2 regions of the Pseudomonas sp. S3_G06 genome follow, and region 1 is predicted to be linked to the other one. Evidence: predicted binding sites of a transcription regulator. Region 1 holds the regulator's gene; the other holds the start of a gene.

What was found. The regulator sigma-54, encoded in region 1, starts transcription at its own class of promoters, with help from an activator protein. The targets are predictions, from matches to a motif close to ANTGGCATNNANNTTGCTNT.
Region 2: the regulator sigma-54 is predicted to act here: its motif matches at 2,406-2,425, upstream of flgB (flagellar basal body rod protein FlgB).

The regions. Positions count from the first base shown of each region.
Region 1 covers NZ_CP162738.1:4,182,507-4,188,436, reverse strand. The annotation lists gene ptsN (PTS IIA-like nitrogen regulatory protein PtsN) at 1-403, opposite strand, end outside; gene hpf (ribosome hibernation-promoting factor, HPF/YfiA family) at 415-723, opposite strand; gene AB4N47_RS18835 (RNA polymerase factor sigma-54) at 797-2,287, opposite strand; gene lptB (LPS export ABC transporter ATP-binding protein) at 2,454-3,179, opposite strand; gene lptA (lipopolysaccharide transport periplasmic protein LptA) at 3,179-3,724, opposite strand; gene lptC (LPS export ABC transporter periplasmic protein LptC) at 3,711-4,283, opposite strand; gene AB4N47_RS18815 (KdsC family phosphatase) at 4,292-4,816, opposite strand; gene AB4N47_RS18810 (KpsF/GutQ family sugar-phosphate isomerase) at 4,816-5,790, opposite strand.
Region 2 covers NZ_CP162738.1:808,103-814,032, forward strand. The annotation lists gene flgA (flagellar basal body P-ring formation chaperone FlgA) at 1-205, opposite strand, end outside; gene AB4N47_RS03675 (chemotaxis protein CheV) at 288-1,220, shown strand; gene cheR (protein-glutamate O-methyltransferase CheR) at 1,267-2,094, shown strand; gene flgB (flagellar basal body rod protein FlgB) at 2,466-2,876, shown strand; gene flgC (flagellar basal body rod protein FlgC) at 2,880-3,323, shown strand; gene flgD (flagellar hook assembly protein FlgD) at 3,339-4,067, shown strand; gene flgE (flagellar hook protein FlgE) at 4,099-5,433, shown strand.

The sequences.
Region 1 (5,930 bases):
GCAGTTTTTCGCGCACTTCCTTGCGGTCGAGCATGCTGGCGATCTGGCGCAACAACTCCAGATGCGCGTCGGTTGCGGCTTCCGGGACCAGCAGCACGAACAACAGGTCCACCGGAGCGCCGTCGATGGCGTCGAAATCGATCGGGGCTTCAAGATGCAGCAGGGCACTGACTGGTGCCGTGCAGCCCTTGAGGCGGCAGTGGGGAATGGCGATGCCGTTGCCAAAACCGGTGGAGCCAAGTTTTTCACGGGCGATCAGCGCCTCGAAGACATCCTGCATCGCCAGATCCGGCACTTCGCGGTGGATCAGGTTGGCAATCTGTTCGAGGGCTTTTTTCTTGCTGCCGCCCGGCGCGTTCACTTGGGAACGGCCGGGGGTCAGGATGGTTTCAAGTCGGATCATGGATAGGGGTGTTAACGACCGGTCGCGCCCTGGAGGAGGCTCTGGGTCTTTTCCTTATGCTTTTTGAGTTGGCGATCCAGCTTGTCGGTCAGCAGATCAATCGCGGCATACATGTCTGTGTGCTCTGCGTTGGCAACTACTTCTCCGCCGGGTATATGCAGTGTGGCTTCGATCTTCTGCAGCAGTTTTTCGACGCACATCGTGACTTGCACGTTGGTGATTTTGTCGAAATGCCTCTCCAATCGGTCGAGTTTTTCCTCGATGTAGGAACGCAGAGGTTCGGTCACTTCCAGTTGGTGTCCACTGATGTTGACTTGCATACAGCTTCTCCTTCGTTGCCAGTGCATAAAGCGGCAGGCCGAAAAGCCTGCCACTGGAACGCTGTAACGTGGCTTACATCAACCGCTTGCGTTCGCTCGAAGGCGCGATTCCGAGGGATTCGCGGTACTTGGCGACGGTGCGGCGAGCCACCTGAATGCCTTGTGCCTCCAGTAAACCAGCGATCTTGCTGTCACTCAACGGCTTTTTCTGATTTTCCGCCGCGACCAGTTTCTTGATGATCGCGCGGATCGCCGTGGACGAGCATTCGCCGCCTTCGGAGGTGCTGACGTGGCTGGAGAAAAAGTATTTCAGCTCATAAATACCGCGCGGGGTATGCATGAATTTTTGTGTGGTCACCCGGGAAATCGTCGATTCGTGCATGCCGACCGCTTCGGCGATGTCATGCAATACCAAGGGCTTCATCGCTTCGTCGCCGTATTCGAGGAAACCGCGCTGATGTTCGACGATCTGCGTGGCCACTTTCATCAGGGTTTCGTTGCGGCTCTGCAGGCTCTTGATGAACCAGCGGGCTTCCTGCAACTGGTTGCGCATGAAAGTGTTGTCGGCGCTGGTGTCGGCACGTTTCACAAACCCGGCGTACTGGGCGTTGACACGCAGGCGTGGCACCGACTCCTGGTTCAGCTCGACCAGCCAGCGCTCGTTGTCCTTGCGCACGATCACATCGGGAATGACATATTCGGCTTCTGTCGACTCGATCTGCGAACCGGGACGCGGATTGAGGCTCTGCACCAGTTCGATGACCTGGCGCAGCTCGTCTTCCTTGAGCTTCATCCGGCGCATCAACTGGCTGTAATCGCGACTGCCGAGCAGGTCGATGTAATCGGCTACCAGACGCTTGGCCTCGGTCAGCCACGGCGTCTTCGCGGGCAGCTGGCGCAATTGCAGCAGCAGGCATTCGCTGAGGTTGCGGGCGCCGATCCCGGCGGGCTCGAATTGCTGGATGCGATGCAGGACGGCTTCGATCTCGTCGAGCTCGATGTCCAGTTCAGGATCGAACGCTTCAAGAATTTCTTCGAGGGTTTCGTCCAGATAGCCCTGATTGTTGATGCAGTCGATCAGGGTCACGGCGATCAGGCGATCGGTGTCGGACATCGGCGCCAGGTTCAGTTGCCAGAGCAGATGGCTCTGCAGGCTCTCGCCGGCGGACGTGCGGGTGGTGAAATCCCACTCATCGTCATCGCTGCTGGGCAGGCTGCTGGCGCTCGTCTGGTAGACGTCTTCCCAGGCGGTATCCACTGGCAGTTCGTTGGGGATGCGCTCGTTCCACTCGCCATCCTCGAGGTTGTCCACCGTCGGGGCGGTTTCGTGGTAGGAGGGTTCCTGGATTTCGGCGGGCTTCTGTTCGGCGTTGTCGGCCAGAGGATCGGCGTTGTCGAAGTCGTCGCCTTCTTCCTGGCGCTCGAGCATCGGATTGGATTCCAGAGCCTCCTGGATCTCCTGTTGCAGGTCCAGGGTCGACAATTGGAGCAGGCGGATGGCCTGTTGCAGCTGCGGTGTCATCGTCAGCTGCTGGCCCATTCTCAAGACTAGCGATGGTTTCATGGCAGGGGCTTAACACCTTATTCGCCGGCGCTTTGCGCCATCCACTACAGGGCGCCGAAGCGCCAAACTTAAGCAAATTATATGCCTGAAACTGAAGTGTTTGCCTAGAGCGCTGTAACAATTAAAGCGGATAAATGCGCCTTGAATCGATACAGCGCTGTCGCGCTTACAGGCGGAACTCGTGACCCAGATACACTTCCTTGACCAGATCGTTGGCCAGGATGGTCTCGGCATCACCTTCGGCGATCAGTTGACCGTCATTGACGATGTAAGCGGTTTCGCAGATATCCAGGGTCTCACGGACGTTGTGGTCGGTGATCAGTACACCGATGCCCTTGGCCTTGAGGTGGTGAATGATCTGCTTGATGTCGCCGACCGAGATCGGGTCGACACCGGCGAACGGTTCGTCGAGCAGGATGAACTTGGGTGCAGTGGCCAGGGCGCGAGCGATTTCCACCCGGCGGCGCTCACCACCGGACAGGCTCATGCCTAGGTTGTCGCGGATGTGGCTGATGTGGAATTCCTGCAGCAGGCTTTCCAGCTCCTTGCGCCGACCGGCCTTGTCCAGCTCCGGGCGAGTCTCGAGGATCGCCATGATGTTGTCGGCAACCGACAGTTTGCGGAAGATCGACGCTTCTTGCGGCAGATAGCCGATACCGGCCTTGGCGCGGCCGTGCATCGGCTGGTGGCTGACGTCCAGGTCATCGATCAGCACACGGCCCTGATCCGCCTGCACCAGGCCGACGATCATGTAGAAGCACGTCGTTTTACCGGCGCCGTTCGGGCCGAGCAAGCCGACGATCTGCCCGCTGTCGATCGACAGACTGACGTCACGCACGACCTGGCGGCTTTTATAGGCCTTGGCCAGGTGCTGAGCTTTCAGAGTTGCCATTACTGGGATTTCTCTTCGGTTTTCTTCTTCGGCTGGATCACCATGTCGATGCGCGGACGCGATTCGGTGACCTTGCTGCCCGTGGCGCGACCGGCGCTGGCCAGTTTCTTCACGGTGTCGTAGACGATTTTTTCGCCTTGGGTGACGTTGTTATCCTTGTCGATAACCTTGGCCTTGTCGATCAGCACCACCCGATTCTGCTGGGCGTGGTATTGAATCGTCACGCCGTAGCCCTTGACCGGGTTGGCGTCGCCCTGTGTCTGCAACTGCTCGAAGTAAGCCAGGTTGCCTACCGAGGTCACCACGTCGATGTCGCCATTGGGCGCGCGCGTCATGGTCACGGTGTTGCCTTTAACGATCATCGAGCCCTGGGTAATGATCACGTCACCTTTATAGGTGGCGATGCCATTCTTGTCGTCCAGTTGGGCGTCGTCGGCCTGAATGCGGATAGGCTGCTGCTGATCGTTCGGCAGGGACCAGGCGCTCGCGCTTCCCAGTGCTGCGCCCAGACTGAGCAAAATAGGGAGGGTTTTAACGAGCCTCATACTGTCCTCTTACGTTCGATTGCAGGTGTATCCTGCTGTCCTTCAGGTACGCTTTCATTCCGACGCCAGTCGATACGCCGCCAGCGCCCTCGATTCTAACGGGTTGCGCAGTCTGCGCATATTCCTGCTGCGGGAACACGGTCATGCGGGTGCTGGTGATCAGGGTGCCGCGCTGTTTCTCGTCGGTGCGCTGTACGCGTACCGAATCGATCAATTCCACTTCGGTGCCGCCCGAGTTCACTTCGCCGCGTTCGCTGGTCACGTGCCACGGGAAGTCGGTGCCGCGATACATGTTCAAATCAGGCTTGGTCACCAGCGTGATATCAGTGGCCTTGACGTGTTCGGCCTTGTCGGAGGTCATCTCATACTGCACCTTGCCGTCGGGCAGGTACTGAATGGTGTGCGTGTTGGTCGCGTACCAGTCGATCGGATTCTCGGCGGCCGAGACCGGCGGCTTGTCGAGGAAGCGTTCCGGGCTGATGTTCCAGTAGCCGACCGCAGCGAAAATCGCCGCGATGCAGCCGAACAGCAGGAAGTTGCGAAACTTTTTGCTAAACATGGTCAGGCTCACAGGTACGCGGCGTTGGCCGCTTCGAGGCGGCCCTGGGCGCGCAGGATCAATTCGCAGAATTCGCGGGCGGCACCTTCGCCGCCACGGGCGCGGGTAACGCCGTGGGCGTGTTCGCGGACGAAATCGGCAGCGTTGGCCACCGCCATGCCCAGCCCTACACGGCGGATCACCGGCAAGTCTGGCAGATCGTCACCGAGATAGGCGACTTCTTCATAGCTTAGGCCCAGTTGCGCGAGCAGACCGTCGAGTACCACCAGTTTGTCCTCGCGCCCCTGAAACAGATGCGGGATGCCGAGGTTCTTCGCGCGGCGCTCGACCACCGGGGTCTTGCGACCACTGATGATCGCCGTCTGCACGCCGGCATTCATCAACATTTTGATGCCTTGGCCGTCAAGGGTGTTGAAGGTCTTGAACTCGCTGCCGTCTTCGAGGAAGTACAGGCGCCCGTCGGTGAGCACACCGTCGACGTCGAATACTGCCAGTTTGATCGCTTTGCCGCGTTGCAGCAGATCGTTGCTCATTACATGACTCCTGCGCGCAGCAGATCGGAGAGGTTGAAGGCGCCGATCGGGCGATCCTCCTCGTCGACGACTACCAGGGCGTTGATTCGATGGTCTTCCATGATTTTCAGGGCTTCGGCGGCGAGCATGTCGGGCCGGGCGGTCTTGCCGTGTGCGGTCATCACCTGATCGATGGTGGCGCTGCGGATGTCGATGGCGCGATCCAGGGTGCGGCGCAAATCGCCGTCAGTGAAGATCCCGGCGAGCTTGCCATCGGCTTCAATAATAGCGGTCATGCCCAGACCCTTGCGGGTCATTTCCATCAGCGCGTCTTTGAGCAGGGTGCCGCGTTGTACTTGCGGCAGCTCTTGCCCGGCGTGCATGACGTTTTCGACTTTCAGCAACAGGCGACGGCCAAGGGCGCCGCCCGGATGCGAGAAGGCAAAATCTTCAGCGGTGAAACCACGCGCTTCCAGCAAGGCCACGGCCAGAGCGTCGCCCATGACCAGCGCGGCCGTGGTCGAAGAGGTCGGTGCCAGATTCAGCGGGCAGGCTTCGTGCTCGACATGCACATTGAGATTGACCTCGGCGGCCTTCGCCAATGGCGACTGCGGATTGCCGGTGACGCTGATCAACTGGATACCCAGGCGTTTGATCAATGGCAGCAGCGTTACGATTTCATTGGTCGAACCAGAGTTCGACAGGGCCAGAATCACGTCGTCGCGGGTGATCATGCCCATGTCGCCATGGCTGGCTTCGGCCGGATGCACGAAAAACGCCGGGGTGCCGGTGCTGGCCAGGGTGGCGGCGATCTTGTTGCCGACGTGCCCGGATTTGCCCATGCCGACTACGACCACGCGGCCCTTGCTGGCCAGAATCATCTCGCAAGCGCGTACGAAATCGGCGTCGATATGGGCCATCAAGCCTTGGACGGCTTCCACTTCGAGGCGGATGGTGCGTTGTGCCGATTGAATCAGGTCGCGGGTTTTGCTCATGTCAGAATCGTATGGGCCGATGAAAAGGCGGCGATTATAGCGGTTATGTGGCAAAGCCTCACGCAAGTTCGACGTGCTTTGTCATTACTGGTTACCAAAACCCTCTGAAACTCGCTCGGGCCCTCTTCAGTCGGCGATCT
Region 2 (5,930 bases), 2.5 Mb from region 1:
GGCCTTCGGTTTGACTGGAAGCCAAATAGTCTTCTACGGTGAATTCAAGAAAGCCCTGAGTCACGCCGATAAGCATATCAGGCAAGGTAACCGCATCTGCATGGGCAGGACTGCCAGCAAGCAAGCAGCAAACGGCGGACACCGCGCAAAGCCCTTTGCGAAGGGAGGATGTCAGGCGTCGGGAAAATGTCGTTTGAGCGTTCATACGAGTTAAAAAGCAAGCGCCGTGCCGTTTAGCAATGAATGTGCGTCGCAACAACACTTGGCGTTGGTGTAGGAGTCTGGGCATGGCTGGTGTAATGGATTCGGTGAACCAGCGCACGCAACTGGTAGGGCAGAATCGCCTCGAGCTGCTGTTGTTCCGTCTCGACGGGCCGCAGCTCTATGGGATCAACGTGTTCAAGGTACGGGAAGTGTTGCAATGCCCGTCGCTGACGTTGATGCCCAAATCCAGTCCTGTCGTGTGCGGGGTAGCGAATATACGGGGAGCGACCATTCCGATCCTGGATCTGGCAATGGCAACGGGCTCCGGTGCGTTGAAAGACAAGAACAGTCCGTTCGTGATCATCACGGAGTACAACACCAAGACCCAGGGTTTCCTGGTCCGCTCGGTGGAGCGCATCGTCAACATGAACTGGGAAGAGATCCATCCGCCACCCAAGGGTACCGGTCGCGATCACTACCTGACCGCTGTAACCCGGGTCGACAATCAGTTGGTCGAAATCATCGACGTCGAGAAGGTGCTGGCCGAAGTGGCGCCGACGCCGGAAGCGATTTCGGTGGGCGTGGTCGATGTCGAGACGCAGACCAAGGCGTTGTCGCTGCGGGTGCTGACGGTCGATGACTCGTCGGTGGCGCGCAAGCAGGTCACGCGTTGTCTGCAGACCATCGGTGTCGAAGTGGTGGCGCTGAACGACGGCAAGCAGGCGCTGGATTACCTGCGCAAGCTGGTCGACGAGGGCAAGAAGCCGGAAGAAGAGTTCCTGATGATGATTTCCGACATCGAGATGCCGGAGATGGACGGGTACACCCTGACGGCGGAAATCCGCGGCGACGCGCGCATGCAAAAGCTCCATATCATCCTGCATACTTCGTTGTCGGGGGTATTCAATCAGGCGATGGTGAAGAAAGTCGGTGCTGATGACTTTCTGGCCAAATTCCGTCCTGATGACCTCGCATCCCGGGTAGTCGACCGGATCAAAGCAGCAGATATCAGCTAGGGACCTTCTGTCCCTGGCGGTCAACACGATTTAAGAGGCGGCATCATTGTCTACGGGTAATTTGGATTTCGAACAGTTCCGGGTCTTCCTGGAAAAAGCCTGTGGCATTCTGCTCGGTGAAAACAAGCAGTATCTGGTCTCGAGCCGTCTCAACAAACTGATGGAGCAGCAAGGCATCAAGTCCCTGGGTGAGCTGGTACAGCGCATCCAGACCCAGCCGCGCAGCGGTTTGCGCGAGCAGGTGGTCGATGCCATGACGACCAACGAAACCCTGTGGTTTCGCGACACCTATCCGTTTGAAGTCTTGAAGAACAAGGTACTGCCGGAAGCGATCAAGGCCAGCCCCAACCAGCGTCTGCGGATCTGGTCGGCGGCCTGCTCGTCGGGACAGGAACCGTACTCGCTGTCGATGTCGATCGACGAGTTCGAGCGCAGCAACCTGGGTCAGTTGAAGATGGGTGTGCAGATCGTTGCCACCGATCTGTCGGGCCTGATGCTCAACAACTGCAAGACCGGCGAGTACGACAGCCTGGCGATCGGTCGCGGTCTGTCGCCGGAACGCCTGCAACGCTACTTCGACCCGAAAGGGCCGGGGCGCTGGGTGGTCAAGGCGCCGATCAAGAGCCGGGTGGAATTCCGCTCGTTCAACCTGCTCGACAGTTACGCAGCGCTGGGCAAGTTCGACATCGTGTTCTGCCGCAACGTGTTGATCTACTTCTCTGCCGAAGTGAAGAAGGACATCCTGTTGCGCATTCACAGCACGTTGAAGCCGGGCGGGTACCTGTTCCTTGGCGCTTCGGAAGCGCTGAACGGATTGCCGGATCATTACCAGATGGTTCAGTGCAGCCCGGGGATTATCTACAAGGCGAAATAAGCGGTTTGCAGTGATACAAAAAACGGGAGGCCCGCAAAGGCTTCCCGTTTTTTTATGCCCGAATTATTTTCCACGAGCACCACAAACCCCCTGTGGGAGCGAGCCTGCTCGCGATAGCGGTCTGTCCGTAAGACAGTTGGCGCCTGACACGCCGCCTTCGCGAGCAGGCTCGCTCCCACAGGGATCTGCGCTGACCTGGCAAGGACGGCAAGCGGCAGAAAAGCGGCATCCGGCGGTAACCGGTTGCCGCTTTTCTGGCATTGCCGCTTTGCCTGTCAGGCGCAAAGCCCCGGAATACGGGGCTTTGTTCATTTGGCACGGCGCTTGCTAAAGCTCAGATACGAAAAACCGGTCACCTGAAGGTTCCCGACATGAGCATCAGCTTCGACAAAGCGCTGGGCATTCACGAAAAGGCATTGGGCTTCCGCGCTCAGCGTGCCGAAGTGCTGGCCAACAACATCGCCAACGCCGACACCCCGAACTACAAGGCGCGGGATCTGGATTTCTCCAAAGTGCTCGAAGCACAGACCGAGAAGACCAAGACCGGCGGCCACTTTGCCCTGAACATGACCAACAGCCGGCACATCGAGGCTGAAGGGCTGGGCAATGGCGACGAGTCGCTGATGTATCGCACGCCGATGCAGCCTTCGATCGACCAGAACACCGTCGACGCTCAACTGGAACAGTCCAACTACGCGGAAAACGCCGTCGGCTTCCAGGCCAGCTTCACCTTGCTCAACAGCAAATTCAAAGGGCTGGTGTCAGCCCTGCGCGGAGAATAATCCATGTCCCTGTCCAGCGTTTTCAACATTGCCGGCAGCGGCATGAGCGCGCAGACCACACGCCTGAACACCGTGGCTTCGAACATCGCCAACGCCGAAACCGTTTCGTCGAGCATCGACCAGACCTACCGCGCGCGCCATCCGGTATTCGCCACCATGTTCCAGGGCGGCCAGGCCGGCGGCAGCAATTCGCTGTTCCAGAACCAGGACGCGGCCGGGCAGGGCGTGCAGGTGCTCGGCGTCGTCGAAGACCAGAGCAATCTTGAAGCGCGCTACGAGCCGAACCATCCGGCTGCCGACGCCAAGGGCTACGTCTACTACCCGAACGTCAACGTGGTGGAAGAAATGGCTGACATGATTTCTGCGAGCCGCTCGTTCCAGACCAACGCGGAAATGATGAACACCGCCAAAACCATGATGCAGAAGGTACTGACCCTCGGTCAGTAATAAGGGGCGACTGCCATGAGCGTTACGGATACCACCAGCAGCCTGAGCATGAACGACATCCTGGCCAACTCGTCGAAGAAGGCCAGCAGCACTACGTCGGGCGGCATCGCTTCGGCGACCAACAGTGCCACCGGCGGCCAGGCGCTGGGCAAGGATGCTTTCCTGCAATTGCTGGTCACCCAGCTGAAAAACCAGAACCCGCTCGACCCGCAGGACAACAGCGCGTTCGTTGCGCAACTGGCGCAGTTCAGCAGCCTTGAAGGCATCACCACGCTGAACTCCACCGTCAGCGGCCTTGCCGGCAACTACAACTCGTCGCAAGCGCTGCAGGCTTCGTCGCTGGTCGGTCGCAACGTGATCGTGCAGACCAACACCGCGCAGCTCGATGACCCGAGCAAAGGCCTGACCGGTTCTGTCAGCGTGCCGTCGTCGATTGCCGGAGGCACCGTGACCATTACCGACAAGGACGGCAAGACCGTGCGCACCATCGACCTGGGCAGCCGCGCTGCCGGCGATGCCAGTTTCACTTGGGACGGCAAGGACACCGCCGGCACCGTGGTTCCGGTCGGCACTTACACGTTCAAGGCCAGCGCACCGATCAACGGCACCGCGACCGACCTGGCGACCTACCTGCCGGCGACCGTCAACAGCGTGACGATCAGCCAGACCGGTGGCGAGCTGATGCTCAACCTGGCCGGCAAGGGCACCGTTGCCCTGTCCAAAGTACAAACCATTGGTATATAGAGCCGACTAACCCGGCACGAAGGAGTGGAACATGTCTTTTAACATCGGCCTTAGCGGTCTCTATGCCGCCAACAAACAACTCGACGTAACCGGCAACAACATCGCCAACGTCGCCACCGCCGGTTTCAAATCCTCGCGCGCAGAATTCGAAGACGTCTATTCGTCGACTCGTCTGGGCAGCGGCAGCAAAGTGATCGGCAACGGCGTGCGCCTGGCCAACGTTTCCCAGCAGTTCACCCAAGGTGACATCAACAACACTGGCAACGTGCTGGACATGGGCATCAACGGTTCCGGCTTCTTCACCATGAGCAACAACGGCTCGATCTCGTACACCCGTGCCGGTACGTTCAAGGTCGACAACGCCGGTTACATCACCAACACCGACTACACCTCGCGTCTGCAAGGTTACGGTGTGGATGCCAACGGCAAGATCATCAACGGTGTGTTGACTGACCTCAAGATCGATACTTCGAACCTGGCGCCGAAGTCGACTTCGGCGGTGACTTCGAGCATCAACCTGAATTCGTCCGCCACTAAAATCATCGACACGGGCGCCACCCCCGTGGTGTTCGATCCGTCCAAGCCTGAGACTTACACCAAATCGTTCAGCACCCCGATCTATGACACGCAGGGCAACGCGCATGTTATGGATCAGTATGTAGTGAAGACCGGTGATAACGTCTGGAAGGTGTACACCTTGGTTGACGGCCGTAACCCGGATGCTACCGGTAGCGATCCAACCAAGACTCCACCAGTGGCTTCAACACTGACGTTCGACAGTTCCGGCAAGTTGCTTCAGGTCAGTACGCCTAATCCGGCAGACCCGACCAATCCGATTATCAGCAGTGATTTGACCCTGAACAACTGGGTGCCAGGCACCGTGACCAATGGTAATTTCACGCCTAATGGCGCTTCGGCCAACCCGAATGGCGTGACCATTTCGATGGCCAAGACCACGCAGTACAACGCTGATACCTCGCGCACGATTCCGACTCAGGATGGTTACGCCACCGGCCAGATCACCAACCTGACGATCGATGGCACCGGTACGCTGTTCGCCAACTTCAGCAACAACCAGAGCAAGGCGATTGGTCAGGTTGCACTGGCCAGCTTCACCAACGAACAGGGCTTGCAGGCTGTCGGTGGCACTAGCTGGAAAGAGACTTTCGCTTCGGGTATTCCGGGCTACGATGCGCCGAAGACTGGTACGTTGGGTGAGGTGGTGTCCAACTCGCTGGAAGAGTCGAACGTTAACCTGACCAACGAGCTGGTTGACCTGATCAAAGGTCAGAGCAACTATCAGGCGAACGCCAAGACCATTTCGACTCAGAGCACGATTATGCAGACCATTATTCAGATGACCTGATTGATCTATTGGCTCTGCATCACTAAAAACCGACGTCCTGAGGCGTCGGTTTTTTTGTGCGCGCTAGCACGCTGCGCATCGATTTTTTTACCGTTCGTCGTCTGGGGTGGTGTGGAAATTGCTGCGTCTGCGGACTAGAGCAGCCACCGTCAAACTTTCGACCGGTGTTCGTCACGGTGTGGCAGTAGGCTGCGCCGACATGGAGGTCATCAACGCTCTTAGGATGGAGTACCTGTGAACAATCTCAAAGCTGTCCGTGCGCCGATCCAGGTGCTGCAACTGACAAGCCATAGGCCCGCCGAGCAGGCAGAGCCAGTGAATCCTTCCTGCGTAATCAGATTTCGTTGCCTATCGGGCTGGTCGCTGGTGTCGCGTGTACGCACCGTTGCTCGTCGTACCGCATCGAAGGCGCTGCCTTGCCTGCTCAATACAACACGTAACAATGCCCAGTGCATGCTCAGAGAGGGGCGACCCCGAAGCGCCTGGCGTCTTAGCGC